DNA from 3 places in the Mesorhizobium sp. WSM4898 genome. Region 1 is predicted to be linked to each of the others. Evidence: riboswitches for the same ligand, from Rfam matches in the RefSeq annotation. Region 1 holds a riboswitch; each other region holds the start of a gene.
The links. A riboswitch is a leader RNA that binds a small molecule or an ion and turns the genes downstream of it on or off. The one in region 1 is predicted to bind thiamine pyrophosphate.
Positions count from the first base shown of each region.

Region 2: it holds a riboswitch for thiamine pyrophosphate, as region 1 does, so the genes downstream of both, thiC (phosphomethylpyrimidine synthase ThiC) here and thiB (thiamine ABC transporter substrate binding subunit) in region 1, are expected to answer to the same signal.
Region 3: it holds a riboswitch for thiamine pyrophosphate, as region 1 does, so the genes downstream of both, thiC (phosphomethylpyrimidine synthase ThiC) here and thiB (thiamine ABC transporter substrate binding subunit) in region 1, are expected to answer to the same signal.

Region 1 covers NZ_JARTVQ010000011.1:91,680-102,217, forward strand. The annotation lists gene P9228_RS28155 (ABC-F family ATP-binding cassette domain-containing protein) at 1-1,623, opposite strand, end outside; gene P9228_RS28160 (thiamine diphosphokinase) at 1,625-2,269, opposite strand; TPP riboswitch at 2,411-2,524, shown strand; gene thiB (thiamine ABC transporter substrate binding subunit) at 2,567-3,574, shown strand; gene thiP (thiamine/thiamine pyrophosphate ABC transporter permease) at 3,791-5,413, shown strand; gene thiQ (thiamine ABC transporter ATP-binding protein) at 5,410-6,171, shown strand; gene P9228_RS28180 (M48 family metalloprotease) at 6,380-7,822, shown strand; gene P9228_RS28185 (caspase family protein) at 7,906-9,906, opposite strand; gene P9228_RS28190 (RNA polymerase factor sigma-32) at 10,054-10,538, opposite strand, start outside.
Region 2 covers NZ_JARTVQ010000002.1:776,025-786,562, reverse strand. The annotation lists gene P9228_RS11205 (hydroxymethylpyrimidine/phosphomethylpyrimidine kinase) at 1,411-2,160, opposite strand; gene P9228_RS11200 (thiamine phosphate synthase) at 2,151-2,756, opposite strand; gene P9228_RS11195 (thiazole synthase) at 2,753-3,526, opposite strand; gene thiS (sulfur carrier protein ThiS) at 3,531-3,728, opposite strand; gene thiO (glycine oxidase ThiO) at 3,712-4,695, opposite strand; gene thiC (phosphomethylpyrimidine synthase ThiC) at 4,692-6,512, opposite strand; TPP riboswitch at 6,624-6,736, opposite strand; gene P9228_RS11175 (beta-galactosidase) at 7,018-9,153, opposite strand; gene P9228_RS11170 (ABC transporter ATP-binding protein) at 9,182-10,327, opposite strand; gene P9228_RS11165 (carbohydrate ABC transporter permease) at 10,377-10,538, opposite strand, start outside.
Region 3 covers NZ_JARTVQ010000017.1:23,387-33,924, forward strand. The annotation lists gene P9228_RS30215 (DUF3732 domain-containing protein) at 1-503, shown strand, start outside; gene P9228_RS30220 (hypothetical protein) at 528-1,094, shown strand; gene P9228_RS30225 (hydroxymethylpyrimidine/phosphomethylpyrimidine kinase) at 2,000-2,815, opposite strand; gene P9228_RS30230 (thiamine phosphate synthase) at 2,806-3,411, opposite strand; gene P9228_RS30235 (thiazole synthase) at 3,408-4,181, opposite strand; gene thiS (sulfur carrier protein ThiS) at 4,183-4,380, opposite strand; gene thiO (glycine oxidase ThiO) at 4,349-5,350, opposite strand; gene thiC (phosphomethylpyrimidine synthase ThiC) at 5,347-7,182, opposite strand; TPP riboswitch at 7,286-7,402, opposite strand; gene P9228_RS30255 (hypothetical protein) at 7,720-7,983, opposite strand; gene P9228_RS30260 (metallophosphoesterase) at 8,475-9,812, shown strand; gene P9228_RS30265 (hypothetical protein) at 9,815-10,538, shown strand, end outside.

The sequences.
Region 1 (10,538 bases):
CGGCAGGGATTCCAGCGCGAACTTCTGCTTGAAGGAGAGCTTCTTGGCCGGGCTTTTAGCGCTGGTCTGTTCGGCCCTGGCCGTCGCTTCGTTCGCTTCAGCCTTCGGCCTTGCCTTGCGCTCCTCCAGCTTCGAGCCGCCGCGTTGCGCCAGCATGTCGGAATAGCCGCCGGCATATTCGATCCAGCGTCCGGCGCCGTTGGGCGCGATCACGCTGGTGACTGTGCGGTCAAGGAAATCGCGATCATGGCTGACCAGGACGACCGTTCCGGCAAAGCCGGCGACCAGTTCCTGCAGCAGCTCCAGCGTCTCCATGTCGAGGTCGTTGGTCGGCTCGTCGAGCACCAAAAGGTTCGCCGGCCGCGCCAGCACCCGGGCCAGCAGCAGTCGCGCCCGCTCGCCGCCCGAAAGCTCGCGCACCGGCGTGCGCGCCTGCTCCGGCTTGAAAAGAAAATCCTTCATATAGGAGACGACGTGGCGCTGCTCGCCATTGACCACAAGGTTCTCGCCGCGCCCGTCGGTCAGGTAATTCGCCAGCGTCTCCTGCGGGTCGACGGCCTCGCGCTTCTGGTCGAGTGTTGCGATTTCCAGATTGACGCCGAGCCGCACGGTGCCGGCATCCGGCGGCAGCTCGCCGGTCAGCATCTTGAGAAGCGTCGTCTTGCCGACGCCGTTCGGCCCGACAAGGCCGACGCGGTCGCCGCGCTGAATACGGGTCGAAAAGCCCTTGACCACGGTGAGGTCGCCAAAACTCTTCTCGATGCCCTTGGCTTCGATCACCAGCTTGCCGGATTCAGCGGCGTCGCTTGCCACCATCGTCGCCGAACCCTCGGCGCCGCGATGGCTGCGAAAACGCTGGCGCATGGCCTGCAGCTCGCCGAGCCGGCGCATGTTGCGCTTGCGCCTGGCGGTCACGCCATAGCGCAGCCAATGCTCCTCGCGCACGATCTGGCGGCCGAGCTTGTGCTGTTCGCGCTCTTCCTCTTCAAGCACCTGGTCGCGCCATTCCTCAAAGTGCGCGAACCCCTTGTCCAGCCGGCGCGTCTGGCCGCGGTCGAGCCAGACGGTGGCGCGCGAGACGCGCTCGAGAAAGCGGCGGTCGTGCGAGATCAGGATCACGGCCGACGAGGTGCGGGCAAGCTCTTCTTCCAGCCATTCGATGACCGACAGGTCGAGATGATTGGTCGGCTCGTCGAGGAGCAGGATATCGGGCTCCGGCGCCATGACGCGGGCGAGTGCTGCGCGGCGCGCCTCGCCGCCGGAAAGGTCGTTCGGCCGCTCCTCGCCGGTCAGGCCGAGATGCTCCATCAGATAAGTGGCGCGATGCGGGTCGTCGGCCGGCCCGAGGCCGGCTTCGACATAGGCGCGCACGCTGGCGAAGCCATCCATATCGGGCATTTGCGGCAGGTAGCGCACCGTTGCCGAGGGCTGGCGGAATACTTCGCCGTCCTGCGGTTCGATCAGCCCCGCGACGATCTTGAGCAGCGTCGACTTGCCCGAACCGTTGCGGCCTACAAGCGCGATCTTCTCGCCGGCGGAGGCGCTCAGTGCCGCGCCGTCGAGCAGCGGCGTGCCGCCAAAAGTCAGTTTTATGCCATCCAGATTGAGAAGAGGCGGGGCCATGTCAGCTTTCGGGAAGAGGATAGGGGTGGGCGAGCAGCAGCGCCCGGCCACGCTCGAGCGCGATCTCGAGCCGATCCTTGATCTCATTTGATATGGTAAGCGATGAGCCGAACGCCACCTCGACACCGTCCAGCGGCCATTTGGCGCCTGAGACCGTCAGGCCGGCGAGGTCGGAGAAGCCGAGCACCGAGAACAGCGTGCCCTCGGCGTAGTCGAAGCCGGCTTTGCCCGGCAGGATGGGCACGCCCTCCTGGGCGCCGCTGGTCAGCAGCACGGTCGTGCCCGCCTCGGCCAGCCGCACGCTTAGAGCCAAATGCAGAAAGGCATGATCGGCGCGCTTGCCGCCGAAGGCGCCGGCCAGCACCAGGCTGGTGGCGCCGCGCGCCAGCGCCGCGGCAATGGCGAGCTCGCCGTCGGTCATATCCTTCTCGGTCGGGAAAATCTTGCGCGGCACGGCGGCCAGATTCTCCGGCAGGCTCGCCGGCACCGAGTCGAAATCTCCGACCCAGAGCTCCGGCAGCAGGCCAAGCATATCGGCATGGCCGATACCGGCATCGGCGGCGATGATGCGGGAGCCTTCGATCTGGCGATCGAGCCGAGGCGTGCGGACGAGATCGCCGCCAAGCAGGATGGTGAATGTGCCCATGGCCGTCGCCCTTACCAGCCCGGCCAACGAAACGGAAGCGGGCGCGTCCAAACGGAATCGCACTTCGCTACCGCGGTGAACCCTGATGGATGCCCAGGAAACTTCCGCTTGCGCGCCGCATCGGCCGGGCCTATGTCTCGAAATGCTCTAACGGGGTGCCGGACGCTGATTTTGCGAACCGGCTGAGAGGCACAAAGCCAACCCGCTGAACCTGATCCGGTTTGTACCGGCGGAGGGATTAGACGTTTCGGACCATCCGACGCCTCAATTCCTTTAACGCGAACGAAGGAGGCGCCGATGCGCTCGCTATTGTCCAACCTTGTTCTTGCAGTCGGCCTTGTTTCGCTTTTGGCAGGCGGACCTGCCGAGGCTAAAGACAAGCTTACCGTCTACACCTACGAAAGCTTCACCGCCGACTGGGGTCCCGGGCCCGCGGTGAGGAAGGAATTCGAGGCCGAATGCGGCTGCGATCTTGAATTCGTCTCGGTTGCCGACGGCGTGGCACTGCTCAACCGCGTCAAGCTGGAGGGCGCCGGCACCAAGGCTGATGTCGTGCTCGGCCTTGATACCAACCTGACCGCGGATGCCAAGGCGAGCGGCCTATTCGCGCGGCATGGCGCGGTGGCCGATTTGAATGTGCCCGGCGGCTGGAAAGACGACACTTTCGTGCCTTTCGACTACGGCTATTTCGCCGTCGTCTACGACACCGAAAAGCTGAAGACGCCGCCGAAGAGCTTGAAGGAACTGGTCGAGGGCGCCGGCCCCGACAAGATCATCATCCAGGATCCGCGCACTTCGACGCCGGGCCTCGGGCTGCTGCTGTGGGTCAAGTCGGTCTATGGCGACAAGGCGCCGGAAGCCTGGGCCAAGCTGAAGCCGAAGGTGCTGACCGTGACGCCGGGCTGGAGCGAGGCCTATGGTCTGTTCACCAAGGGCGAGGCGCCGATGGTTCTCTCCTATACCACCTCGCCGGCCTACCACATGGTGGCCGAGAACACCGAGCGCTATCAGGCGGCGTCCTTCGAGGAGGGCGAATATCTGCAGATCGAGGTCGCCGGCATCACCAAAACCGGCGCGAAGAACCCGCTGGCGGAAAAATTCATAGCCTTCATGACCGGGCCCAAGTTCCAGGACATCATCCCGGAGACCAACTGGATGTTCCCGGCCGGCAAGACCGACAAGCCGCTCAACCCGGCCTTCGAAAAGCTGGTGAAGCCGACCAAAACCCTGCTGTTCAGCCCGGACGAGGTGGCGGCCAACCGCAAGGCCTGGGTGGATGAATGGCTGGCGGCGATGAGCAAGTAGGACGCAGGATGGCGCTTGAGCACCCCCCTCTGTCCGGCCGGCCATCTCCCCCGCAAAGGGGGAAATTCGCGGTCATCGGTGATTTCGCTAGCCGCCGACGGTGTAGGAAGAGCGGCAAAGCTGCCAATCTCCCTCCTAGAGTGGGAGATGTCCGGCAGGACAGAGGGGGGTGCGACGGAACGTGGCGTTCGCTAGCTCGAGCCAACGTGGTGCAGCGTGCAATCCACGCCGCGCCCTGACCCTCGCATCACCGCCGGCATCATCGCCCTTGTCGCCATCACTTTGCTCATCGGCGGCGCCTTCGCCGGCCTGATCCTCGAAGGCGCGAGCGGTCCGTCCAGCGCTGCCGCGGCCTTCGACAGCTATCTGCTCCGCGTCGCCCGCTTCACGCTTTGGCAGGCGCTGCTGTCGACATTGCTTTCGGTCTTGCCGGCAGTGTTCGTCGGCCGCGCCCTGTCCAGGCAAACGAACTTTCCCGGACGTCGCCTGATCCTGCAGTTGTTCACGGTGCCGCTGGCGCTGCCGGCCATCGTCGCCGCGCTCGGCGTGTTGGCGCTCTACGGCCGTGCCGGTTATTTTGCCGGCATCCTCGGCACGTTCGGCGGTGGGGAATGGCCGGGCATTTACGGCCTTTCCGGCATCCTGGTCGCGCATGTCTTCTTCAACCTGCCATTGGCCACGCGGCTGTTCCTCGAGGCGCTCGGCACCGTGCCGGCCGACCAGTGGCGGCTGGCGAGCCAGCTCGGTATGGACGCTCGGTCGGCCTTCCGGCTGATCGAATGGCCGGCGCTGCGCACGGTGCTGCCGGGGGTCGCCGGGCTGGTCTTCATGCTGTGCATCACCTCCTTCACAATCGTACTGACGCTGGGTGGCGGGCCGGCGGCGACGACGCTAGAGGTCGCGATCTACCAGGCGCTGCGCTTCGATTTCGATCCCGCGCGGGCCGTGACACTAACGTTTCTGCAGATCGTGCTGACCTTCGTCGTGGTCGCCATGCTGACGCGACTCGGCGCCAACACGGTCGGCGATGCGAATCTGCCGGTAGCGCCACGCCGCTATCTTGCGACCAGCACCACCGAGGCCGTGTTGAATGCCGGCCTCATCGTGCTTGCGCTGCTGTTCGTCGCCGCACCGATGGCGGCGACCGTGCTCGCCGGGCTGGAGGCGGATCTCGGCCGGCTGGCCGGCGAGGACGCCGTGCGCCGCGCGACGCTCACCAGCGCCGGGCTCTCCTTTCTCTCGGCGCTGCTTTGCGTGATGCTGTCGCTGTCGCTGGTTGCCGCCCGACGCGCACTGGCCCTGCGGCGCCGCGCGGGCGGCGCCATGTCGCTGCTCGAACACGCCGCCGACACCGGCGCCGGTTTCGTGCTGGTCGTGCCGCCCATCGTGATCGGCGCCGGCTGGTTCCTGGCTCTGCGCAACATCACCGATGTGTTCGCCATCGCACCTGTCATGGTCGTCGCGGTCAATGCGGTGATGGCGATGCCATTTGCCATTCGCGCCGTCCGCCCTGCCTATGACGCGGCGAGCGAGCGCCACGAGCGACTCTGCCTGGCGCTCGGCATTTCCGGCTGGAACCGGCTGCGGCTGGTCGACTGGCCGTCGCTCCGGCGGCCCTTGGCCACCGGCTTTGCGTTCGCCATGGCGCTGTCGCTCGGCGATCTCGGCGTGATCGCGCTGTTCGGCAGCGATTCCGTCCAGACCTTGCCCTATCTTCTACTCGCGCGCATGGGCAGCTACCGGACCGCCGACGCCGCGGGGCTGGCCTTGCTGCTCGGCCTCGTCTGCCTGATGCTGGTTGTCGCCGCCGACTGGCTGGGGCGGGAGGCAAAGGCATGACGAGGGATAATAATGGCATCGCAGCCACGAAGGGCCTGGCCGTCACGTTGGACGGCGTATCCTTCAGCTATGGCGAGGCATCCTTCCGGTTCGATGTCGAATTCGCCGCCGGCAGGATCACCGCCATCATGGGGCCGAGCGGTTCAGGCAAGTCGACGCTGCTCAATCTGGTGGCCGGCTTCGAATCACCCAATGCTGGCAAGGTGCTGATCGGCGGGATCGATGTCGACAATGCGCCGCCCTCGGCGCGGCCGGTGTCGATGGTGTTGCAGGAAAACAACCTGTTCGCCCATCTTTCGGTCGAGGGCAACGTCGGGCTTGGCCGCTCGCCATCGCTCAAGCTCACGGCCGACGACCACCGCGCGGTCGCGGAAGCGCTGGGGCGTGTCGGCCTTGCCGGCAAGGAAAAGCGGCTGCCGCGCGAGCTTTCCGGCGGCGAGCGGCAGCGCGTCGCGCTGGCGCGGGTGCTCATACGGGGCCGTCCGGTGCTTCTGCTCGACGAGCCTTTCGCCTCGCTCGGCCCGGCGCTGCGCGAAGACATGCTCGATCTCGTGGCCGGCATCCACGCCGAGCGACAGATGACCGTGCTTTTCGTCACGCACCAGCCGCAGGACGCGCGCCGCATCGGCCAGCAGATCGCGTTCGTCGACGAGGGCAGGGTCGCGGCCACAGGGTCGGCCGCCGATTTCTTCGACGGTGCTGGACCGGAGGCCTTCCGGCGCTATATCGGCGATCGAGGCGGCAGCGTTGCCGGATGACAACACATTGCCCGGAAGCGGACATAATTTACGGCCAAACCGGTCGCGGGTGATCAGGCGTTTGCTTGCCTTGTCGGGGGGAGTGTGGCTAGGTCCGGCCATGCTGGTCCGGGTGGGCCGTGATTTGCCGAAAAGATTATGAAAGGAAGCCGATCTGACGGCCAGCATCGAGAGAGTATGGACTAAGCCGCTGGCGCGATTTTTCGCGATGGCCGGCTTTGCCGTGGCGCTGGCGAGCTGCCAGATGTTCACGCCGCCGGACGTGCAGGAGTCCGGCTTCCAGCCCTCCGATAAGCCGATCACCGTCGACAATGTCGTCGCCAACGCCAGGCTGGCCGAAATGGCCAAAGCGCAGCATCCGCGGATTCTCGCCACCTATGGCGGCGAATATTCCGATCCGAAGCTCGAGCGCATGGTGGCCAAGGTCGTCGGCAATCTGACGGTGGTCTCGGCCAATCCGACCCAGACCTATCGCATCACCATCCTCAACTCGCCCAACGTCAACGCCTTCGCGCTGCCGGGCGGCTATCTCTATGTCACGCGCGGTCTGCTGGCGTTGGCAAATGATTCCTCCGAGCTTGCGGCCGTCATCGCGCATGAGATGGGCCACGTCACCGCCAATCACGGCCTGCAGCGACAGCAGCTCGAGGCCGAGGAAGGCTTGGCGACCAAGGTCGTCTCCGACGTGCTCGGCGACAGCCCGACGGCCAAGGCCGCGCTCATCCGCGGCAAGCTGAGGCTTGCGCAGTTTTCGCGCAACCAGGAACTGCAGGCCGACGCGATCGGCATCAAGTCGATCGGCGAGGCGGGCTATGACCCCTATGCGGCCGGCCGCTTCCTGCAGTCGATGTCGGCCTATACCGATTTCCGTTCGGTCAGCGGCGCCACGGATGCCAGCCTCGACTTCCTGGCCACGCATCCCAACACGCCGCAGCGCATTGAGCTGGCGCAGCGGCTCGCCCGCAACTTCGGACCGCCCGGCGTCGGCACGCGCGACCGCGATGCCTTCCTCGCCGGCATAGACGGGCTGCTCTACGGCGACACGCCGGAAGAGGGCTATGTGCGCGGCCAGACCTTCCTGCATCCCGGCCTTGGCGTGTCGTTCTCGGTGCCCGAGGGTTTCGTCATCGACAATTCGGCGGCCGCGGTGACCGCGACCGGTCCGGGCGACATCGCCATCCGCTTCGATGGCGTGGCGATCGACAAGTCTGTGTCGCTCACCGACTATATCCGCAGCGGCTGGGTCGCCGGACTGGACGATGCCAGCGTGCGCCAGGAAACGGTCAACGGCAACGAGGCGGCGATGGCGCATGCCAGCGCGCAAGGGTGGCAGTTCGATATCGCGGTCATCCGGGCCGGCGGACAGGTCTACCGGCTGCTGACTGCGGCACCCTCGGCCAGCACCGCGCTGGAGCCGGTCGCGCGCTCCGTCAGCAGCTCCTTCCGCACGTTGAGCGCGGCCGAGAAGGCGGCGCTGAAGCCGCTGCATATCCGGGTGGTCACTGTGCAGCCCGGCCAGAACATGGGCACGCTTGCCGCTCAAATGGTCGGCGTCGACCGAAAGCTCGACCTGTTCCGGGTGCTCAACGCAATGTCGCCGGGCGCGAGCGTGTCGGCCGGCGACAAGGTCAAGATCGTCACCGACAAGTAGGGTCGGCATCCGCGCAAGTGCTTCGCAACGAATCAGCCGCGCGCTTCTATTCGGTCAAGCCGGGCGCGCGGCTGCCGCAGCAATCAGAGCCCGCCACTGCTGCCGCCTTCAGGGCTGGTCTGGCCGCCGGTGCTGCCTCCGCTGCCCTCACCACTTTGGCCGCCGCCGCCGGACCCTGAATGATCGCCGCTACTGCCGCGCCAGGGCGCCGGTCCGGTATCGGTCTGAGGTGGTTTGACCACTGTCGGGACTGTCACCGTCGGCGTCTTCGGCGCGGGTGTGCGGACAACCTTTACCTTGGTGACTATTTTCGTCACGACCTTCGGCTTGCACACTGCGACCGTTAAGGTGCTGCGCGCGGGAAGGCCGAGAATGCTCATGGAATATGCCTCTTGCCGCGCGATGCCGGCTTTGAGGAAAGCCAAGGCGCGGGCCTCGTCGGCGGGCACGCCGTTGCGGCCATCCTTGAAGATCACGGCGAGATCGTTCATCGCGTTGACGTGCCCCATGGCCGCCGCCTTGAGCAGCAGGTCCAATCCCTTGCCGGTATTCCGCTCGACATCGACACCATTGAACAAGGCTCGCCCCCAAGCGGCCATCGCATAGGGGTCTCCCTTGTCGGATGCTTCTGAATAGAAGCTGATCGCTTTCGCGGAGTCCGCGGCCAGTCCTATTCCGGACGAAGCGATATGGCCGAGCTCGAACATGGCGCGGACGTGCCCCCTGTCGGCAGCTTCCTGGATAGCTTTCCTGGCCTCGTCGACCTTGCCGGACGCCAGCAGCGCCCGCCCAAGCTCGTAGCGAAACCGAGCGACGTCGGGGTAGGCCTTCACCGCCGCCTGGCAGGCCTCAGCGGCCTCGCCGGCGATCTCGTTCTGCAAACGGCCGGGCGCGACGCCCTGCAGGTCGAGCGGTGCGCCCGCCGCTTGGTCGCAGGGGTCGACGCTTGGCGACAGCTTCATCATCGCTGCCTTGGACGCGTTGCCGCCGCGGATTTGGAAGCCAATCTGGACCGGAGCAGCCGAGCCGATCTGCGGCTCGTAACGCAAATTATCGACTTCACCGGCCATCAGGCTGGAATCCGGAGACAGGGTCCGGTCCGGCAGCGACAGAGTTCCCGTTGCCGGATAGCTTGCAAGCTTCAGGCTGAGTGCGGGGTCGTTGCTGGGGAAATCGAGCTTCAGCGGAACCGGACCGACGCCAACCGGGATGCTGATATCGCGATTTTCGATCGCCTCGGCGGCGCCGGTGATCTGGCTGCCGCTCTCCGGATCCGGCTGCTTCTGCTTGGCCGTGACCTCCTGACCCTCGGCGTCATCGTGGCGCATCAGCACCACCTCGTCGACCAGCGAGGAATTCTCCCACGGAACCTGCTTGCCGTTGGTGGCTTTGACCACGTCGCGGCGAACCGCCGCCATCACCGTGCGGATTTCCTGGTTGGGCGCCAACGCGTGGCGCGAAAAGGCAGATGAGAACGGGCTGAGGGCACCGCGCCCGTCATAGGCGACCGCGCCTGGCTCGGTGGCGAAGGCAATCAGCGTGTTCAGTGAGCTCTTCACCTGCGCAAGGCCGGCGTCGCCCGCGACGATCAGCTGGTCCCTCAGCCAGTAATCCTGGCGGGGGAAAGGATTGTTCCGGCAGGCGTCGAGGATGATCACCTGGATCTTCGCTTTCGAGCGCAATTGCTCCAGCACGTCGTCGAGCTTGATCGCCTGGACCTCGATGTCGGCGGCATCCTTCAGCGACGCATCGACGGGGATCAGGAAATTCTCGCCCCCGATCTGAAAACCATGGCCGGAATAGTAGACGACGGCCAGATCCGCACCGTCCGCCGCGGCGAGATAGTTGCGGAACCGCTCCTCGAACTGAAGCTTGGTCAAGTCCTTTGCGACGAAGACGTCGAAGCCGGCCAGCCGGAACGTGTTCGCGACGTCCTGAGCATCTTTGTCCGGGTTTTTGAGAGCCGGAATATTTCGGTATTCGGCATTGCCGATGACCAAGGCAACCCTTCGATCGGCGTGAGCCTCGAACGCGGTGAAGCACACGAGAACCAGGGCTGCAAGGAACGCGCAGCATCGCAGCATGGCAAACCCCCATCCGCTAAAGTTGGTGCAGTCAGGAAGACAGTTTACGCCGCGAGGGTCTGTTAAAGAATTCACAATCCATGGCTACGGATGCAGAAAGCCGCCAAGAGATGGCCTCCTGACGTCTTCGAGCCGCTGCCTCGGCTTTCAGGCGGCTTCCGCCAGGAATTCGGGGTTCTGCTTCACTAGCGCCGCCCGCAGCTTTTCCATGGCGCGGGCTTCGATCTGGCGGACGCGTTCCTTGGAGATGCCGAGCGCCTCGCCGAGCGATTCCAGGGTGGCGCCGTCGTCGCTAAGGCGGCGCTCCTCGATGATGCGCAGCTCGCGCGCATTGAGCGCGCCGAGCGCGCTTTTCAGCCAGACCGCGCGGCGCTCGACGTCGATCGTTTCGCCGACGACCTCGTCGGGAAGCGGATCCTCCGAGACCAGGAAATCCATCCGCTCGGCGGCGCCGTTCTCGTCGGCAAGCGGGGTATTGAGGGAGCTGTCGGGGGCCGAAAGACGCGAATCCATCATTGCCACGTCGGCTTCCGGCACGCCGAGCGCGGCCGAAACCTCGCGGTACAGCGAGGCATTGGAGAGCGGCTCGGCGCCGTTGGCAAGCCGCGCGCGCAGCCGCCTCAGATTGAAGA
Region 2 (10,538 bases), on a different contig from region 1:
CCGGCCTGTCCCGCTCTAATCGTCCCCCGAATTCCCGCTCGCAGGCCGGGTCGCCTCAGCTTCACCTGATGGGTAAACTGCAATCGGAGCGGCCCGCCAGGGTCAACAGCCCGTTAGACTCCACATGTCACTTGAACGCGTACCTGTTAACAGCCCCGTCCGCCTCATGCGTGACCCGGATCCAGCGCTGACGACCGCCGAGCGGGGCGGGGGACCAGGGTGTGTCGACGGGTCGTCCGAGGACAAGGGGCCATATGGTCAGCAAACTGCGTTGCGATAGGCCCTGGCTCATTGTGGCGTCGATCACCCCCATCCACATTCACATTTGTTATTCCCTCCGAGTCGGGCGCCTTGTATCGGCGCGCTACAAATCGGGGGTAGGCCAATCCTCGAAACCGCATGCATTCGCCACGGGGGCAGGGCAAGGACGCGCGCGAAGGCCTTCGCAGGTAGCGAGTGAAGGGCGGGGGTGTGAGACACCTCTGTACGGGGCTCTATTCCAATTCGCATCCAGATTGGCAACGATCCGGCAACAAAAACGGTGTAGCTCTCGGCCGACCGGTGTAGGCTTGAGCACGTGCCGAGCCCGTTTGGAACCACATTGGCAACATCGGGCCAAAACGGCGCAGGGTGTGAAAGGGGGCCGCTACGCCTTGCAATTCAAGGCGTCTGCGGTTATTCAGACGCCCGTTGCTGCGGTAGCTCAGTGGTAGAGCACTCCCTTGGTAAGGGAGAGGTCGAGGCTACAACCCCCTCGGGCTTCAATGGCAGCCATTCGATCTTCGATCGCCGAGAAGCGGACTGTCTGCAAACGGCCCCATTTCGGTCATTCACCAGGAGGAAGTGGCTGGCTACTTAGGGCTCCATCGTCGATATCTCGAAGCCAGTAACTATTCTCGTCCATCGTCTTTCGGTTCGCCAGACCATACGAGAGAATACGAGGGAAAAGGGTAGGCGAACCACCCGCTAACATATTGATTTCCTGTCGAAAACGACGACCCTCCGGGCCCACCATAACCTTTGATTTCGTTGCCGAAAATTGAGCGAGGCCAGAAACTTCCGGGCCCGTTGACGGGCTGGGGCAAAAGGCGATCCCCGCGTTTGCTCCCGTCAAGTTGGAGGCGCAGCACCATCGAGCGACTAACCACCATTGCCCGGACGACACAAGCCTACACTGCCGCTGCATGCCCATGCTGGAGGCCAAACTCGGGCCGCCACTTGTGACCGTTCGCTTCCGGCCGCTTCCAGATTGTTGGGGCAGCATCTTATGAAGCGAGGAATAGCAGACGGTAACGAGTTGATGTCCTTGATCTCCAAGGTTTATTAGACCGCCGGCTCGGACCTGGGGGGCATGCGCCTCTGACCTCCTGGGAATCGGTCAAGATGCGCATTGCGCTCGCCCGTTCAACGTCATCGCGCCCCACGAAGGAGCTCAAGAACATAGGTCTTGGCGCCCCGTACCGCCGCCTCCAACGGCAAACCTTGAGCTAACGATGCGGCGATGGCGCTGGACAGCACGCAGCCGGTGCCACGCATCCGCCGATGGACGCGAGGCGCTTCGACCCGAACGGCGCGACGCTCCGGCTGCATGAGAACGTCATTCGCTTGATCTCCGTGCGCGTGCCCACCCTTGACGAGCACGGCGGTCCGCACCGTCGCCGACAGGTCCTCGCCTTGAACGCAAGCGCCTTCTTCGTCCTTCGCAGGTTCTGATCCCACCAGCCTTGCGAGCTCAATCAGGTTGGGGGTCACGAGCCGGCAGAGCGGCATCAGATCACGGCACAACACGTCGACGGCATCGTCCTCCAGCAACACGCGTCCCGAGGTCGAGCCAAGCACAGGGTCGAGGACCACCGGCACCTTCGGATGGGCCGCCAGGACAGAGCCGACCGCCTCAATGGCTGCCGCCGTCCCCAGCATGCCGATCTTGACGGCTGCGACCGGATTGGCAGCAAAGGCAGCGCGCATTTGGGCGGCGATAAGCTGCGGCGGCATCTGCTCGATGTGTTCGACGGCCGAATGCGTCTGGACGGTCACGGCCGTGACGGCGAGGCAACTGCGCAGCCCAAAGGCGGATACGGTCTCGACGTCTCGGGCTGTTCCGGCGCCGCCACTTGAATCGCAGCCGGCGACGATCAGCACATGCGGCGTCAACGCCATTGGGCTGTCGCCGCCAGCCATTCAGCCGTCCGCGCCTCGGGGTGCGTGTTGCGGGTGATGTCGGTGACGACCGCCGCACTTTGGGCGCCGTGCGCGAAGACACCGGCTACGCGCTCGACGGTGAGCCCGCCGATGGCCACAAGCGGAATATCGCCTAAGCGCTGCTTCCAGGCGGCGATGCGGGCCAGCCCCTGCGGAGCCCATTTCATCGCCTTGAGAATGGTCGGGTAGATCGGTCCGAGCGCGACATAGTCCGGCTCGGCTTGGAGCGCTGTTTCGAGTTCGGCGCCGTCGTGGGTGCTGAGGCCCAGCCTCACGCCCGCCCTGCGGATCGCCTTCACATCAGCCTCCGCCAGATCTTCCTGGCCGAGGTGAACGAAATCGCAATTTTCCTCGATCGCAACACGCCAGTAATCGTTGACGATGAGCTGGCAGCCGTGGCTGTCACAGACTGCCTTCGAGGCGCGAATTTCTCGGCGCAGCGAAGCTTCGTCCTGGTCCTTAATGCGCAGCTGCACCAGCTTCACGCCGAGCGGCACCAGACGTTCGATCCAAGCGGCGGAATGGACGATCAGGTAAAACGGATCGAGCTTCATGAGAATGCTGCCATGCCGATGACGGGGGTGGAGGGAACGGCCATGTCGCGCGGCTCGAGCAGGCCGGCGCAATAGGCCTCGCGGCCGGCCTCGACCGCCTTGCCGAAGGCCGCCGCCATGGCAACGGGATCGCCGGCCCTGGCGACGGCGGTGTTGAGCAGCACCGCGTCGTAGCCGAGCTCCATCACGGCCGCGGCATGCGAGGGCCGGCCGATGCCAGCATCGACAATCAGCGGAATGCCGGGGAAATGGCCGCGCAGGCTTCGCAGCGCATCGGGGTTCTGCGGCCCGCGTGCGGAGCCGATCGGCGCGCACCAGGGCATCAAGAGCCTGCAGCCGGCGTCGAGCAGGCGCTCGGCAACGATGAGGTCGTCGGTCGTGTAGGGAAACACCTCGAAGCCTTCAGAGGCAAGGATCCTTGCGGCTTCCACCAATCCGAATACGTCGGGCTGCAGCGTATCGTGGTTGCCGATCACTTCGAGCTTGATCCAGTCAGTGCCGAACACCTCGCGCGCCATCCGCGCCGTGGTGACCGCTTCGCTCACCGAGTTGCAGCCGGCGGTGTTGGGCAGCACGCGAACGCCGAGCGACTGGACCAGCGACCAGAACTGGCCGCCGGCTTTGCCGCCCGATGTTTCGCGACGGAGCGACACGGTGACGATCTCCGTGCCGGACGCTTTCACCGCCTCCGCCATGACGGCAGGCGAGGGGTAAAGCGCGGTGCCCAGCAGAAGGCGGGACGCGAGTTTCTGTCCATAGAACTCGAGCATGGGATCAGCCTCCCTTCATCGGCGAGAGGATTTCGACGCGGTCGCCATCGGTGAGCCGGCAGCGGTCCCGTTCCTTGGCAGGCACGACATCGCCGTTCCTCGCCGTGGCGAGCCAGCTGCCCTGGAAGTCAAGTTCGCTGAGCAGCGCGGCAAGCGTTTCTGCCGCGACTTCATGGGCTTGGCCGTTAACAATGAGCTTCAAGGGCAAACTCCTTTGCGGCAGGATTTCCCCGGATGAGGTCGGCTGCCTGCCGCGCCATGGCCGGCGCAAGCAGGAAGCCGTGGCGGTAGAGGCCGTTGATGCGAATATTCCTCCCGTCGCGCTCGACGCGAGGCAAGTTGTCGACGAATGCGGGACGCACGCCGACGCCGGTTTCGACCAGCTCGGCTTCGCCGAAGGCCGGATGCAACGCATAGGCGGCGCCGAGCAGCTCCATGGTCGAGCGCGCGGTGATCGGGCCTTCGGCATCGCATTCGATCATCGTCGCGCCGACCATGAACAGGTTTTCCGCGCGGGGCACGACATAGACGGAGATGCGCGGATGCAGCAGCCGCACCGGGCGGGTCAGCGAGATCTCGTGCGTTCGCAGGATGAGCATCTCGCCGCGCACGCCGCGCAGTTCCGGTCGCCTGTCACCGCTGCCGGTGCAGTCCACCTCAATATCCTGAGATGCGGGCGCCGAGCTGCGGCCGAACTCGACGCGCGCGCCCATCCCGCGCAGCTTGTCGCGCAGGGAAAGCAGCGCCTTGCGTGGGTCGAGATGCGCTTCCTCAGCGAAGAACAGCCCGCGCCCAAACCGGCTCTCGAGCGCCGGCTCGAGTGCCGCGATTTGGCTGGCGTCCAAATGCCTGAAGCCGGACGTTCGGCGGCCGAAGCGGTCGAGTTCGCCGGCATCGCGGGCAGGAGCCAGCACCAGCGTGCCGCGGCGCGCGACATGACCGGGCAAGGCGGCGTCCCACCAGTCGGCTGCACCGCGTCCGAGCGTCAGCACGGTCTCTTCGGCGTTCTCGCGCTCGCACCAGGGCGCAAGCATGCCGCCGGCCTGCCAGGAGGCATTGCCGGCGATCTCGAGGCGTTTCTCGACCACGGTCACATCGGCGTCGCGCGTTGCCAGCTCGTGCGCGAGCGTCAATCCGGCGACGCCAGCGCCGCGAATGAGCACCTTCATGGCGTGTCCGTGCGCTCGGGGGTGCTGTCGACGGGCATGTAGAGATCGCCGCCGTCCCGGTACTTCGCAGCCATGGCCGCGAGCCCTTCCTTCTGCGCTTCCGCGCGGATGTCGTGCGAGATCCGCATCGAGCAGAATTTGGGACCGCACATGGAGCAGAAATGCGCCACCTTGTGCGCCTCCTTCGGCAGGGTTTCGTCGTGGAAGGCGCGCGCCGTCTCGGGATCGAGCGAGAGGTTGAACTGGTCCTCCCACCGGAACTCGAAGCGCGCTCGCGACAGCGCGTCGTCCCTGACCTTGGCGGCCGGATGGCCCTTGGCCAGATCTGCGGCATGGGCGGCGATCTTGTAGGTGATGACGCCGGTCTTGACGTCATCGCGGTCGGGCAGGCCGAGATGCTCCTTCGGCGTGACGTAGCAGAGCATCGCCGTTCCGAACCAGCCGATCATCGCCGCACCGATGCCCGATGTGATGTGGTCATAGCCGGGCGCGATGTCGGTGGTGAGCGGTCCAAGCGTGTAGAACGGCGCTTCGCCACAGACCGCGAGCTGCTTGTCCATGTTTTGCTTGATCTTGTGCATCGGCACGTGGCCGGGGCCCTCGATCATCACCTGGCAGTCCTTGGACCAGGCGATCTTGGTGAGCTCTCCGAGCGTTTCCAGCTCGGCGAACTGGGCCGCGTCATTGGCATCGGCGATCGAGCCGGGGCGAAGGCCGTCGCCGAGCGAGAACGCCACGTCATAGGCCCGGGCGATGTCGCAGATCTCCTCGAAATGCTCGTAGAGAAAACTCTCCTGGTGGTGATGCAGGCACCACTTGGCCATGATCGAGCCGCCGCGCGACACGATGCCGGTGACGCGGTCGACGGTCAGCGGGATATAGGGCAGGCGCACGCCGGCATGGATCGTGAAATAGTCCACGCCCTGCTCGGCCTGCTCGATGAGGGTGTCGCGGAACACCTCCCAGGTCAGTTCCTCGGCGACGCCGCCGACCTTCTCCAGCGCCTGGTAGATCGGCACGGTGCCGATCGGCACCGGCGAATTGCGCACGATCCATTCGCGGATGTTGTGGATGTTGCGCCCGGTCGAGAGGTCCATCACCGTATCGGCGCCCCAGCGGATCGCCCACACCATCTTCTCGACCTCTTCGGCCATCGACGAGGTGACGGCGGAGTTGCCGATATTGGCGTTGATCTTGACCAGGAAATTGCGGCCGATGATCATCGGCTCGCTTTCCGGGTGGTTGATGTTGGACGGGATGATGGCGCGGCCGCGCGCCACCTCGTCGCGCACGAATTCCGGCGTGACGAAGTCGGGGATCGCGGCGCCGAAGCTTTCGCCATCACGTTGAACTTTCGAACGCAACTGCTCACGGCCGAGGTTCTCGCGGATGGCGACGAACTCCATCTCAGGCGTGATGATGCCGGCGCGCGCATAGGCGAGCTGTGTGACGGCGCGGCCGCCGGCCGCGCGCAACGGTCTGTTGCGAACCGGGAATTCCGGCGTCAGGCGATCGGCTGAGACGAAGCCGTTGTCTTCCGGCTTGATCGTGCGGCCCTCGTAGCGCTCCACGTCTCTGCGCGCCTCGATCCATGCCTCGCGCAGCCGTGGCAAGCCACGCTCGATGTCGGTTTTCATCGCGGTGTCCGTGTAGGGACCGGACGAGTCATAGACCGTGACCGGCGGCTCGCCGGCGCTCGGGTGGACCGAGATCTCGCGCATCGGCACCCGCAGCTCCGGGTGGAGCTGACCGGGTTTGTGGACCTTCTTCGAAGCGGGCAATTCGCCGACGGTGACGGTCGGGGTGTGGGCATCCATGAGTGAGCCTCCTTGCTCGAGTGCACGGAGACCCAGTCCACGCGATGAGGAGGAAGTGACGCTTCGCTTAGGATGCGGGCACTGCCCGAATGCCGAAGCCGGATTGCCGACCCGCGAAACCTCGCACCGTCCCTACGCCAGTATGAACTGGATCAGGTTCAACGGGTCACTGCGCGCTATTAGCAGTATCTCAGCCCCTTGCCGGGACTCCCCTGGTGAGGCGCCTAGGTTGGACGATGCGACGCTATCCTGTCAACTCGACTTCATGACTTCTCCAGCCTCGAACAAGCGACGAGAAGGGGCGCAGCCACGCAGCTTTGATCGAGCAACTCTTACATCGACGCCCATTGAGCCACGACCTTGCGCGCGTCGAGCTGGCAGTCGGGGCCCACTTGTCATCCGCCAAGGAAACGCTTTTGCGATCCCTTGTGGCGGCGGATTGAAGAACGCATTTTTCGCCTCGAAGAGCATCTGTTCGGCGTCTACGGACGCTGGTTCGATTTGTTCAGGACCGAATTATTGCGCAGCCGTAAGGGTCGAGTTGCAGCGTTCCTTCAACGGCCTTGCCCGTCAGCAGGTCGAGGCCCTTTGGGACGTTGGTTACGATCACGGCGACTTCCGTGGTGTTCAGCACGAACATCAGCCGGCGGTCGTCGGCTTCCCTGACAGAGACCTCCACCCCGGCAGGCAGGTCGGGCAGCAAAGGCGCTATACCGGCTTTGGCCAGCACGACATCGACAAGCTTCTCCGTCAGTTGCGGCGTGAGATACGTGCCGACATAGACAACCCGACCTTGCCCAACCTTGCGGGCGGTAATTGCCGGAGAGCCGGCGGCGAAGCGGTTCGACCAGATGCCGAGCACCTCGGTGTCAGGCGCTACATCAAGCACCTCGTACAAATGCGCAGCCTGGAATTCTTCATTGCCAAGGGTGAACAGGTATTTGCGTTCCGCGGACGAGGCCGGGAGCGGCGGCGGTGCATAGGCGCCCATCGGAGCCGGACGAAACAGCGGAAACAGGCCGCTGCCGCCTTCGGGAACGACGCGGCCGAACTCCGCCACCCTGACGCCGCTCAGGGCTGCAAGGGCCTTGCCGGGCGCCTGCTCGCGAATGATGTGGTTGTTCTCGTCCCTCGTCCCGCTCAATGCCGATAGGATCAGCGTACCGCCGTTGCGGACGAATGTTTCAACAGCCTCGTTCCATTCATCCTTCCACATCACCCAATGCGGGACGTAGAGCGCCTTGAGCCGCGAAAGATCGTCTTCGGGATGAATGAACCCGCATGCAATGCCGTTCTGATAGCAGTGGCGATGAAGCAGCGTCGCGTCTTCGAGCGGACTGGGGAGGCCGATCGGATAGGTCTTGTGAGCCTCCTGGTTGTCGAAGTCCGCGCCGGCGATGCCGAGGTCCATGCGCACTGCGGTGCCAAGAATCTGCTCCTTCGCGGCGGCGATCTCATGGAAGAAGCGGCCTGCCTCGTCATAGCGGCGGCGCGGCACGTCGTCGTGATCGATGACGCCCATCCAGTAGATCTCGGCGCCGAAATGCGCGGGACGCCAACGAAAGAACATGACACCGTCGGCGCCGCGCGCCACCGAGGTCATGGCCATGCGACGCATCTCGCCGGGCTCCGGCGTCATCGTCGAGAAGCCGGGCTGGCTGCCGAAGCCTGAGGCCTGCTCCGGAACGATGAAGTTGCCGGAATAGGCGCGGCATATGTCGAGATGGAGGGCCTGGGTCGCCGCATGCCCGCCGGTTCGGCGCATCTCGTCATAGAGCATCGGATAGATGTCGAAGCCGATGAAATCGAGGTCCTGTCCGAACTGACCGCGGAAGTCGATGTCGGCAAGCTGGCCAAGATTGTGGAAGATGAACCAGTCCGGATTGGCGACACGCAGGATCTCGACCTGGTCGTGTTGGAAGGCCGCGGTCGCGGCGGCCAGAAAGCGATGGTAGTCCTGCACGTGGCCGGGGCTGGGGTAGGACGGCATGAGCGGTCTCGGCAGGTCGATCTGCGAGAAATCGTCGTAGGCCGTCGCCCAGAAGTGGCCGCCCCAGGCGAAGTTCAACGCCTCAATGGTGCCGTAGGCCTTCTGCAGGTATTTCTGGAACTCCAGCCTTGTCGAAGGCGCGAACGATTCCGACACCGTGGTGTTGAGCTCGTTGTCCGTCTGCCAGCCGATCACACGCGGGTTGTGCCGATAATGCTCGGCCATGGCGCGGGTGATGCGGCGGCTGTGGGCGCGGAATACCGGGCTTGTGGTGTCGGCATGCTGGCGCGATCCGTGGCTTGAGGCCCGCCCGTTCATGTCAACGCGCAGCACTTCGGGATAGTTGACGGTGAGCCAGCGGGGAGGGGTGGCTGTCGGCGTGCACATGATCGTGTCGATCCCCGCGCGGCCGAGAAGTTCGATCGCGCGATCGAACAGGCCGAACTCGAACTTGCCTTCGCGGGGCTCGAAAATGTGCCAGGCGAACTCTCCCATACGCACTGTGTTGACGCCGGCGGCGGCCATGCGCTCGGCGTCACGCTGCCAGCAGCCTTCGTCGACATGTTCGGGGTAATGAGGTGCTCCAAGCAGAAAGCGGTCAAGATTGAGGGGCCGCCATACGGATAGCGGAGCGGGCTCTTTGCGGTTCATGCGTATGGGACTTTCGAAATTTCGAGGTTCAGACTGAGGCGAGGGGTTTTCTTGGCGTGAGCGTGCGGCCATCGGGGCCGAAGAGGTAGGCGTCGCCGGCTTCGAAGCCGACCTGCAACGCGGCGCCGACGCCGAGGGTAGAAACCTTGTTGAGCTGAAGCGTGAAATTGCCGGTGCCGCTGTCGGAATTGGTCGTCTGAAGCGGAGAGCCGTCGACGTAGAGGACAGTTTCGCGCCCCAACTGCTCGACCAGACGGACCTGGCTGGAGAAGGCCGGCATTACGTCGTCGCTTGGCTCGACGACACGCAGGGCCTCCGGACGGATGCCGATGGTCACGGCGTCACCAGCCGAAAGGCCGCCGGCGTCGATGCCATCCAAGGTGATGGCAGGGAGGCCGGCGGCGGCTACCGAGACGCTGGATGCCTCGACGCTCACTGCTTTCGCTTCGATGAAATTCATGCGTGGCGCGCCGAGGAAGCCCGCGACGAAAATGTTGGCAGGGTTGGCGTAGAGCTCCAGCGGCGAGCCGACCTGCTCGATCCGGCCCTTGTTGAGGACCACGATTCGGTCGGCCATGGTCATCGCCTCGACCTGGTCGTGGGTGACGTAGATCATCGTCGATCCAAGCTGCGCGTGCAGGCTCGAAAGTTCCACTCGCATCTGAGTGCGCAGCGCGGCATCGAGGTTCGACAGCGGCTCGTCGAACAGGAACACCTCGGGAGAGCGGGTGATCGCGCGGCCGATCGCGACGCGCTGGCGCTGCCCGCCCGACAGTTGCTTCGGGCGCTTGTCGAGCTGCTCCTCCAGACGCAGGATCCGTGCTGCGCGTTTGACGGCGACGTCGATCTCGGTCCTGGGCCGGTGGGCCATCCGCAGGCCGAAGCCCATGTTCTCGGCCACGGTCATGTGTGGGTAGAGTGCATAGGACTGGAAGACCATTGCGATGCCGCGGTCGCCGGGTTCTTCCCTGGTGACGTCTCGCCCGTTGATCACGATGTGGCCGGAGTTGATGGTTTCCAACCCGGCGATCGTCTTCAGCAATGTCGACTTTCCGCAGCCGGAGGGGCCGACCATGACGACGAACTCGCCCTTTTCGATCGTCAGGTCGACCGTCTTCAGGGCATGGTAGCCGGCATAGTGCTTGTCGACTTTTCGCAATTCCACGCTGCTCATATCGAGGCGCCTTTCCGTGCGTGTCGGGTGCGGCAGGGTTCGCGGCGGATCATCCCTTGACGGCTCCCATGGTGAGGCCGGCGACAAAGTGCTTCTGCATCATGAAGAACATCACGACCGGGGGCAGGGCGACGAAGATCGTGGCCGCCGAGATGATGTTCCAGGCCGATGTCCATTCGCCGCGCAGATTGTTCAGGCCTGCGGTAACGGG
Region 3 (10,538 bases), on a different contig from region 1:
ATCGGCTGATTCCGCAGCTTGACGCGGAGTGGCCCGAGGCCCCGATTAGGCTGTTGATTGAAGACCTGACCGTCAAGGTGACTAGGGGAACGCGTGAGGACTACCTGTGGGAGATTGGCAGCGGCGCCAATTGGCTCGCGTATCACGTCGCACTAATGCTTGCGCTGCAGCACTACTTCCTGGCCGAACCTCATCACCCAGTCCCTGGTCAGCTGATCTTCGACCAACCTAGCCAAGTCTATTTTCCTAAGCGGGCGGCGGGCGACGAGGGCCCCGACCTCATCGCGTGGAGGGATCAGGACGTGGTCGCCGTCAGGAAGGTCTTTGCGCTCCTAGGCGCTGAGGTCATGGCCGCGAAAGGTCGCCTCCAGATCATCGTGCTGGATCATGCAGATGAGGACGTCTGGGGCAAGCTTCCCGGAGTCAAGTTGATTGAGGAATGGCGTGGACAGGCCCTCGTGCCTCAGGCTTGGATTGCCGCCGCATCTTCCAACGGTGGATAATAATCTGCTGCCAGAGGAGAAGGCATGGCGAACGTGGACGAGATCAACCGTCTGACGGCCCTTGGCTTGAACGTCATCACAGCCATGGATGTCGCGGAAGGAAAACTAGACGAAGCCTTCGAGGTCGCCCGCGCTCAGGAGAAACGCAAGGTCGACATCTGGTGCAAAGGAAGAAAGAACATTCCGGTTGCACTGACTGCGATATGGGACTGCGATCCTGCAAACTTCTATCTCGCGTTCGACGGCGATGATCCCAGCGACCACGCTTCGACGGATTTCATTCTTATCGACGCTGATGTCACTGACGTTGGCGGCAGGCTTACCTACGCCGCCAGCAGGGACAAGGGTCCTTGGCATCAACGTTACAAGAGCAAGAGCTGTGGGATCGCCTACCGATGGCTGCATGGCCGCGGTGTCACACCGCCTTTGCTCGGCGAGTACCAAGGCCAAGTTCACATCGTAGGAGGCATGCACCGCTTCCATCTTGCCAAGCACTATGGGACGACGCGCATGCCATTCCTCGTCCGGAGGGCCGAACTAGCCGCAGTAATGGCGTTGATCCCCTCGGCGACCGACACCGCCAACTCGTAATGGCGGGGACTGCAGAAAAGAAGCGAATGAGTTGCGAACTTACCGGGATCACTCCCCGAAAGCTGACCGACGGCTTCCGGCCCCGTTGCGGCCATTCTTACTCCCGCACTTTGGCTTTTCCAGCGCTAAACCGGCCTTGGGCGATGAATGGAAACGGTCAGATGTTCCCGGTCTGTGCTCGAAAAGTCGCATAAAAGGGCAGACTGGTGTGACGTCCGGAATTATTGGGCCTTTCACGGGTTTACCGGTCCCGAATTATCGGTTGCTGGCGGGCGGGCTATGCGATTGAAAACAGGAGAGTTTTCTGGCTAAGGGTGGGGTTTCAGACTGAGTTTACCAATGCCCTTAATGACGATTAATTCTGGATTGGCATCAGGTGATTGGGTTTGCGCAGAATATAGCCGCCCTTATTGGTAAACCCGCTCACGGTCGACAACGGATTGGTCAACCTAGGACGACAGGATTGGTAAACCGGAGCCGCCCTATCGACGAAGGTCTAGCTTGGCGCATTCACTGTCGCCGGTAGGCAGATATTCGGGCGACAATCGGGACCAGCGTGCGACGCCGCCAAGCGTGAGACACGTCGGCTACGCCGCAAATCGACACGGTTTGACCGGGCGCAATACCGCACCGATCTTCTAATCTCGGCTTAATTCCGGAGAGAGGCAGATAATTCCGGACGCCACACTGATTGGTAACCTAAGGCCACCCACCACGCGGATTGGTAGCCCACAGGAATAGGTTTGGTAACCCTTATCGAGTGAGGGCCGCTCGTACCTTTCGGCGGGTTCGTTTCAGTTCTAAGCCCGGCTTAATTCTGGACAACGACAGATAATTCTGGACGGCACAGTGGAACTCAACGCGTTGTAAGGATGGCATAGAGAAGCAGTAGCCCTCCAGTCTCGCTACTGGAAAAATTCTGGAAAATGGGTCTGCTTGGCTGGACGCAGAACGTTGTGATTATTCAGCCGGCATTTCTGAAGCTTCTCGAACACAAACAGCTTGCCTTCGCGCACGCTATCTTCGAGCGACTTCGCCTTCGCCAGATGCGCCGCAATCGCGCTGGCCAGCATGCAACCTGTTCCGCGCATCGATATAGCAAGGCGCGGCGTGTCGAAGTGGATGGGTTCATGATCGGAGCGTAACAGAATATCGGCCGATCGGGGACCCGACGCGTGCCCACCCTTGATCAGCAGGGCCTGAGGGCCGACGGCCTGCAGTCTTTGTCCTTGTTGGAGCGCACCGTCCTCATCCGAAGCCGGTTCGGAACCAGTAAGGAGCGCCAGTTCAGGAAGGTTGGGCGTGACAATGCAGCAAAGCGGCATCAAATCGCGCTTCATGGCAGCGATAGCGCCTGCTTCCAGAAGTGCGCGGCCTGAGGTGGAGGCCAGCACAGGGTCGAGTACTGCCGGCACTTGCGGAAATTTGCGCAGCACTGCGGCAACGGCAACAATGATCTTGGCAGTCGCCAGCATGCCGATCTTGATTGTGGCTACGTCGTTGGCCTGTAGCGCGGCACACATCTGATTGGCCACCATGCTGGGTGGCGAATGATGGATTTCGATCACGGCGTCGTGCGTTTGCACCGTTAGCGCTGTGACGGCGAGACAGGTGCGCACGCCAACGGCAGAGATCGTCTCGATGTCGCGTGCTATTCCAGCACCCCCGCTGGAATCTGATCCGCCAACGACAAGCACATGCGGTTCTCGTCTCATCGCCATCGGTCCGTCTTTTCGATCCATTCTCGCGTGCGCGCTTCGGGGTCGAAGCTCAACGTGATGTCCGTGACCACTGCGGCGCTGTTGGCGCCGGCCTCAAAGACGCCGTCGAGGCGGTCGGGGTTGAGGCCGCCGATGGCGACCAATGGGATCGGCGCCACCCGCCGCTTCCACTCGCTGATCCGCTCTAGCCCTTGCGGTGCCCACTTCATTTTCTTCAAAGTGGTGGGATAGATCGGACCGAGCGCGACATAGTCGGGCTCGGCAAACATGGCCGTTTCCAGCTCGACATGATCATGCGTGCTCAATCCGAGCCTGACGCCCGCTGCCCGTATCCTCGAGAGGTCGGCCGTTTGCAAATCCTCCTGGCCCAGATGCACGAAATCGCAGCCTTCCTCGATTGCCAGGCGCCAATAATCATTGATGATGAGCTGGCTTTTGTGTTGGACACACCAGGCCTTCGACTTGCGGATCTCCGCGCGCAGCCCGGTTTCATCCATGGTTTTGATGCGAAGCTGAATCAGCTTGACGCCGAGCGGCGCCAACCTTTCGATCCAGGCGGCGCTGTCGACGATCAGGTAGAAGGGATCGAGCTTCATGAAAAAACGGCCCTGCCGACCATCGGTGTCGATGGCACGGCGACGTCGCGCGGTTCGAGCATTCCCGAACTGAACGCCTCACGACCGGCGTCGACCGCCTTACCGAAAGCACGCGCCATGCCGACCGGATCTGCCGCCTTGGCGACCGCTGTGTTCAGGAGCACGGCGTCAAAGCCGAGTTCCATGACGGTGGCCGCGTGCGACGGCCGTCCGAGCCCCGCATCCACAATCAGCGGGACGCCAGGGAAATATCCGCGCATCGAGCGCAGCGCCGTCATGTTGACCGGTCCCAAGGCGGAACCGATCGGTGCGCACCACGGCATCAGGACCTTGCAGCCCGCTTCCAGCAGCCGCTCGGCGACAACGAGATCGTCGGTGGTATAGGGGAATACCGCAAAGCCGTCCTCGCACAGGATGCGGGCGGCTTCAACCAGACCGAACACATCCGGCTGTAGCGTGTCGTGATTGCCGATCACTTCGAGCTTGATCCAGTTGGTGCCGAAGACCTCGCGCGCCATTTTCGCGGTGGTGACGGCTTCCTTGACGGAGAGGCAGCCGGCGGTATTGGGCAGGGTTCTGGCGCCCAGCGAGCGGATCAACGACCAGAATTGTTCGCCGGCCCTACCGCCCGCCATCTCACGCCGCAACGAGACGGTCACCACCGACGTGCCCGATGCCTTGACTGCATCGGCAAGGATGGCCGGCGAAGGATACTGAGCCGTGCCGAGAAGCAGGCGCGACGAAAGCTCGGTTCCATAAAGCTCCAACATGCTAGCCGCCCTGCATGGGCGAGAGGATTTCGATCCGGTCGCCGTCGCTCAACTGGAACTCCGCGCGGTTGGCTTTGTGCACGAGGTCGCTGTTGACGGCGGTGGCGAGCCAATCGCCCTCATAGTCGAGCGCGGCAAGCAACTCGGCCAGCGTGGTGGCGGCAATCTCACGCGCCTCGCCGTTGACCATCAGTTTCATGAGCATGCTCCTTGGTTCTGTCTTGACTGAAAACCAGGTCGGCAGCCTGGCGCGCCATGGCGGGGGCGAGGAGAAAACCGTGACGATAAAGACCGTTGATCGCGATGATCTCACCGTCTGTTTCGACGCGTGGCAAATTGTCGGGAAATGCCGGACGGACACCCACACCGGTTTCAACGATCTCGGCCTCACCAAAGGCCGGATGGAGGGCATGGGCGGCGCCCAGCAGCTCCATCATGGAACGCGCCGTCACCGGTCCGGCGCTCTGGCTTTCAATCATCGTCGCTCCGATCATGAAACGGTGATCGGTGCGCGGCACGGCATAAAGCGGAAAGCGTGGATGAAGCAAACGGACCGGCCGCGACAGCGAGACATCAGGCGTGCGAAGGATCAGCATTTCGCCGCGAACACCGCGCAGCCTGTCATCGGCCGCTGCCATTCCCATGCAGTCTATCTGACGGGCGAATCCCGAAACAGGCCGGGCGTCGCAGCCGAAGTGGAATTTGACACCCATGGTCGCAAGCTTGTCATGAAGTGCCGCCATCGCCGGGCGTGGGTCGAGGTGAGCCTCGTCGGGGAAGAGCAATCCACGCCGGAAGCGGCCGGCGAGGTCGGGTTCCAGGAGCGCAATTTCGTTTTCATCGACGCGCCGATGCCCTGACGTGCGACTGGCGAACCGGTCAAGCTCACCGGCATCACGCGGCGCGGCCACGACCAATGTCCCGGCCCGTGTCACCTGACCCGACAGCACCGCATCCCACCAGTCGGCAGCATCGCGTCCGAGATCCAGCACCGGCTGCTCCGCGCTTTCGCGCTCGCACCATGGCGCCAGCATGCCGCCGGCGAACCACGACGCGTTGCCACCAAGGCCATGCCGCATCTCGGCGACGGTGACCGTCGCGCCGCGGGCGGCGAGTTCGAAAGCGACGGTGAGGCCGGCAACGCCGGCCCCTTTGACGAGCACCCTCATGATGGTTTGGGAGCCTCTGGCACGACCGGTACGCCAGTCTCGTCCGCCTGCATGTAGAGATCGCCGCCCTCCCGGTATTTTGCCGCCATTGCCGCCATGCCTTCCTTCTGGGCCTCGGCACGGATGTCGTGGGAAATGCGCATGGAGCAGAATTTCGGCCCGCACATCGAACAAAAATGTGCCAGCTTGTGCGCCTCCTTGGGCAAGGTCTGGTCGTGGAAGGACCGTGCGGTTTCGGGGTCGAGCGACAGGTTGAACTGGTCCTCCCAGCGGAACTCGAAGCGCGCGCGCGAAAGGGCATCATCCCTGGTTTTCGCTGCCGGATGGCCCTTCGCCAGATCGGCTGCATGGGCGGCTATCTTGTAGGTGATCACGCCAATCTTGACGTCGTTGCGGTCGGGAAGGCCGAGATGCTCTTTCGGCGTGACGTAGCAAAGCATTGCGGTGCCGAACCAGCCTATCATGGCGGCACCTATCCCTGAGGTGATGTGGTCATAGCCCGGCGCGATGTCGGTCGTCAGCGGCCCCAACGTGTAGAACGGCGCCTCACCGCACACTGCGAGCTGCTTGTCCATGTTCTGCTTGATCTTGTGCATGGGGACATGGCCCGGGCCTTCGATCATCACCTGGCAGTCCTTTGCCCAGGCAATCTTGGTGAGTTCTCCAAGTGTTTCCAGTTCGGCGAATTGCGCCGCGTCGTTCGCATCGGCGATTGAACCGGGACGAAGGCCGTCGCCGAGCGAGAAGGAGACGTCATAGGCTCTGGCGATGTCGCAGATCTCCTCGAAATGCTCGTAGAGGAAGCTCTCCCGGTGATGGTGCAGGCACCATTTGGCCATGATCGAGCCGCCGCGCGAGACGATGCCCGTGACCCGGTCGACGGTCAGCGGGATGTAGTGCAGCCGCACGCCGGCGTGGATGGTGAAATAGTCGACGCCTTGCTCGGCCTGCTCGATCAGCGTGTCGCGGTAGACCTCCCAGTTCAGATCCTCGGCGATGCCGTTGACCTTTTCCAGCGCCTGATAGAGCGGCACCGTACCGATCGGCACCGGCGCATTGCGCACGATCCAGTCGCGGATGTTGTGGATGTTGCGGCCGGTCGACAGGTCCATCACCGTGTCCGCGCCCCAGCGGATAGCCCAGACCATTTTTTCGACCTCTTCGGCCATCGACGATGTGACAGCCGAGTTACCGATGTTGGCGTTGATCTTGACCAGAAAATTGCGACCGATGATCATCGGCTCGCTCTCGGGATGATTGATGTTGGCGGGAATGATTGCGCGCCCGCGCGCCACCTCGTCGCGCACGAATTCGGGTGTGACGAAATCTGGGATCGCCGCGCCGAAGGCTTCGCCGTCGCGTTGCAGCTTGCCGCGCATCACCTCGCGGCCGAGATTCTCGCGGATGGCTACGAACTCCATTTCTGGCGTGATGATGCCGGCGCGCGCATAGGCAAGTTGGGTCACCGCCTTGCCCTGCTTGGCCTTGAGCGGCCGATTGCGTATCGGAAATTCCGGTGTCAGGCGCTCGCCGGTGGCGAATCCATTGTCTTCCGGCCGGACGTGGCGGCCGTCATAGGCTTCGACATCGCCACGCGCCGTGACCCATTCGTGGCGAAGCCGGGCAAGGCCTTTTTCGATGCTGGTTTCGACTGATGGATCGGTGTAGGGGCCGGACGGATCGTAGACGGTGACGGGCGGTTCGCCGGCCGTCGGATGGACGGAAATCTCGCGCATCGGCACCCTGATCTGCGGGTAGAGGACGCCGGGCTTGTGGATTTTCCGCGAGGCGGGCAGTGGTCCCGTCGATACGGCGGGGGTGAGGGCATTCATCGTGAGGCTCCTTTGCTCATGCATTGGAGACCCAGTTCTGTGCCGGAAGGATGAAAAGACGCTTCTGTAGACCTGCTGCAACAGGACCTCGGGCGTAAACTCCCGCAAAGCGCTTGCACCGTCCCTACGCCAGTATGAACTGGATCAGGTTCAACGGGTCACTGCGCCGCGAAAGCCAGCAGTATCTCAGCCCCTTGCCGGGACTCCCCTGGTGAATGCCTTAGGTTGAACGGGCTGACGCTATCTTGTCAAGCGCATTCGGGCGCCTTCGGCCGGTGGCGACGACCGGCGGCCAGCCGGGCGGAGAGCTCGCGCATGCATCGGGGACAAGTCACGCCCCGTAGACCGGGGCTGAATGGCCAAAGCCTCATTCGCTTCGTGAAGGATGGAGAAACTGTATTGGCCATGTGCGCGTATCGACCAAGTAGCTCAGGCGGTCACGGATGTGGTTATTCTGGTCGAAGGTGACGAACGGCCTTGGGGGTCACCTCCTTTAGGATTCAGAGGTTGGAAGACGGCTTCTCGCGATCACGGCCATCAGGAAATACCTGTCTTCGGCTCAACCTCGACATGGCGTCCGATCGACCGCAGATATACAGCTATCTCGTTCATGAGATGATCGCGTTCGCCGTAGATTTCAGCAATCCTACGCAGCTGTGGCTCGACGGCCCTCCGTTGCGCTGGCGTGAAATCAGCATCGCCAAAGACGTATCCCAAGTTGCCAATCGCGCAAATTTTGCAGCCGGCGTCCACAACTGCTTGTACGAATGCCGGAATGTCTTTTTCTTGCATGGTCTTCATGTCGAACCTCTCGTGAATGGCGTGCTTGCGCCCCAATCTGCCTTTTCAGCGTGTCCTCTGGGCGGCGCAAGCCCTGAGCGTGACTGTGCACGGGCAACCTCGACTATCCCATCTGCCACGCTCTTTAGAATCGGTGGGGTCTGGTGATCGCAGGCTGGGCCACTCAAAAGCCTGCAAGAAGAAAGTCATGGCGACCATTGCTCAAGATCGCAAGGGTGCGTGCAAGACCTTCCGTTGGCAGTCATGCACGCTCGCTCAGAGATAGTCCGGCCGCGGAAATTCTCCCTTATTCGTAAGAAAGCTCATTGAGCAACTGGGCATTGAGCAACTGGGTCTCACGTCACGGGTCTCGTGTGCTTCACAGCCGAAAAATAGCCGCCGTGGCAATTCTCGAAAAGTGCAGGCTACCTCGTTAAGGACACTGCGGATGATCGTTCGCGCTTGGCAAAAGCGAACGGATTAGTCTATGGCTCTCGGCAGGGGGGCGAGTTATGCGGCGGGTGCGAATCCTTCAAGTAGGCGATATTCACTATCCGGACTGGCATCCTTCCTCTAGCAACATCGATGCCAAGGATAGCAAGTTCGCTCCGAAAATAACGCAGAAGCTACGCGCGTCTTCGCTGCGTGCCGTCTTGACGAAACTTCGGCGGCTGACGACTTCGAAGCCCTTGGATTCGATCGCCTTCATGGGGGATTTCACGAGCCGTGGCGACAAGACCTTCATTGCTTCGGCATTCCAGCATTTCACGTTGCTCTGCCGCGCACAGGGACGCAGTTCAAAGGCGCTTCCGTTGATATTCGTACCGGGAAATCACGATGTGAACCGTGATGACGCGCGCGAACTTGGACCGACTGAGAAATTCAGCGAAATGGCGAGTTTAGCCGCCCGCTTGGGTTGGCAGACCGTTCCCGTGGACCAACCCGTGCACTTCAGACTTCCGACAGGATCCGCAGGCGCAAACTTCATCCTCGTCAACACAGCGATAGGCAGTTGGGAGCTTCAAAACCTTCCCGCGTTCCTTCGTGATCGTCTCGAGGCACTCAGTCCTTCTACAGAGCCTCTAGATCTCGGCTCGCCGGACATCTCGGGACATTCGCCCGCGACACCTCCCAGCGATCCAGACAAGGAGGCGTCCGACGACGAGTATTACGGTCAGATGGACACGCCATACATCTCGCGTGAGATGCTTGCAGGCCTACAGGAATTGCTCCAGCAGCCCGACATGCGTTACGGCATCATAATCGGCCATCACAATCTGCTGCCACAAAAGACTCCGCGCATTACGCCATACGCGGAGATGCTCAACAGCGGATTTGTCAGAACTCAGCTGCTGCAGGGCAACAAGCCTATCGTCTACCTGCATGGACACATACATGCTGATCCGGTCGAGATCGTCAACGATCCAAGGTTTCCGGACGGCAAATTGATCTGCATCTCAGCACCAGAGATACAGTCAGGTTTCAATGAGCTCGTCTTCTTCACGACCGATCAGGGAGAGCTCGTCGGCATCCGACTTATACCCTACCGCACCAATGTCGCCGACGGGACGGTCATGGAAGGCGAACATTGCTTTATTTCGACCATGTCCAACGGCAAGGCCTTTCTGAACAACGACACGTTTGACCTGCTGCGCCGACTGCGCGACCATGCCACCAGGCGCGGGAATGGGTTACTCTTCTGGGACGAGATCACTGAGATTGCTGCCTCCGCCGAGCTCGGGCTAGATCTGGAAGACTCTCTTCTGATGCTCCAAGCGGCGCGCTTCATCGAGATAGACGGCCTCACCAAGGCAAACTCGGCTTGGCGCATTAAGGTAAGGGACGAATAGCGATGGAGAATCCGTTCGGCCCCAACAGGATCGAGTACGAAAGCCGCCCGATACTGTGGTTCAGTCAGAAGTCGGCGTTGATTTCTGCCGCCGCCAAGCCGGTCTTCGTCGCAGGGACGAGAGGCAGCGGCAAGACCAGCATTCTTCGCTCGCTTTCCACAGTCCATATTCTTGAAGACAAAAGTCTCTCGGACCAAGTCGGCAAGCTCGCTTGGTATGGCGTCTTCTTCCAGCTCAATGAGACATTCTCGCCCCTAATCGACAACGCCGTTCTGAACCTCATTCCGGAGCGGATACGCTTCGACACGGCCGCCGTGATCCCGCGGCAATTCGTAATCTTCTCTCACTATCTGGAGCTGAAGATAGTCGAACGCCTGCTCGAGAGCATCGGCCAGCTCAGACGCGACGGCCACTTGAAATACCGGGCCTCCGAAGATAGGGACGTCGCCCTGGCACTGCATCGCGAAGTGCTGCACTTCATACCCCAACCTGCCCGTCTCGACTTCTTCAGCATCGATGAGCTGCGGGGTGGGATAACCCGGTACGTCGACGAATGCTTCAACGCGTTCTTCTTTGCCGCCGATGCCGGAGCGACCGGCTTCAGAGCAACAGACCCTGGCGCGATCATTAACAAGGTCGCGACCGCGATCACTCCACTTTTAAATGGCCCATCTTTCGCCGGTGACAGGGCGCCCTTCTTCAAGATACTGATTGACGACTGTGAAG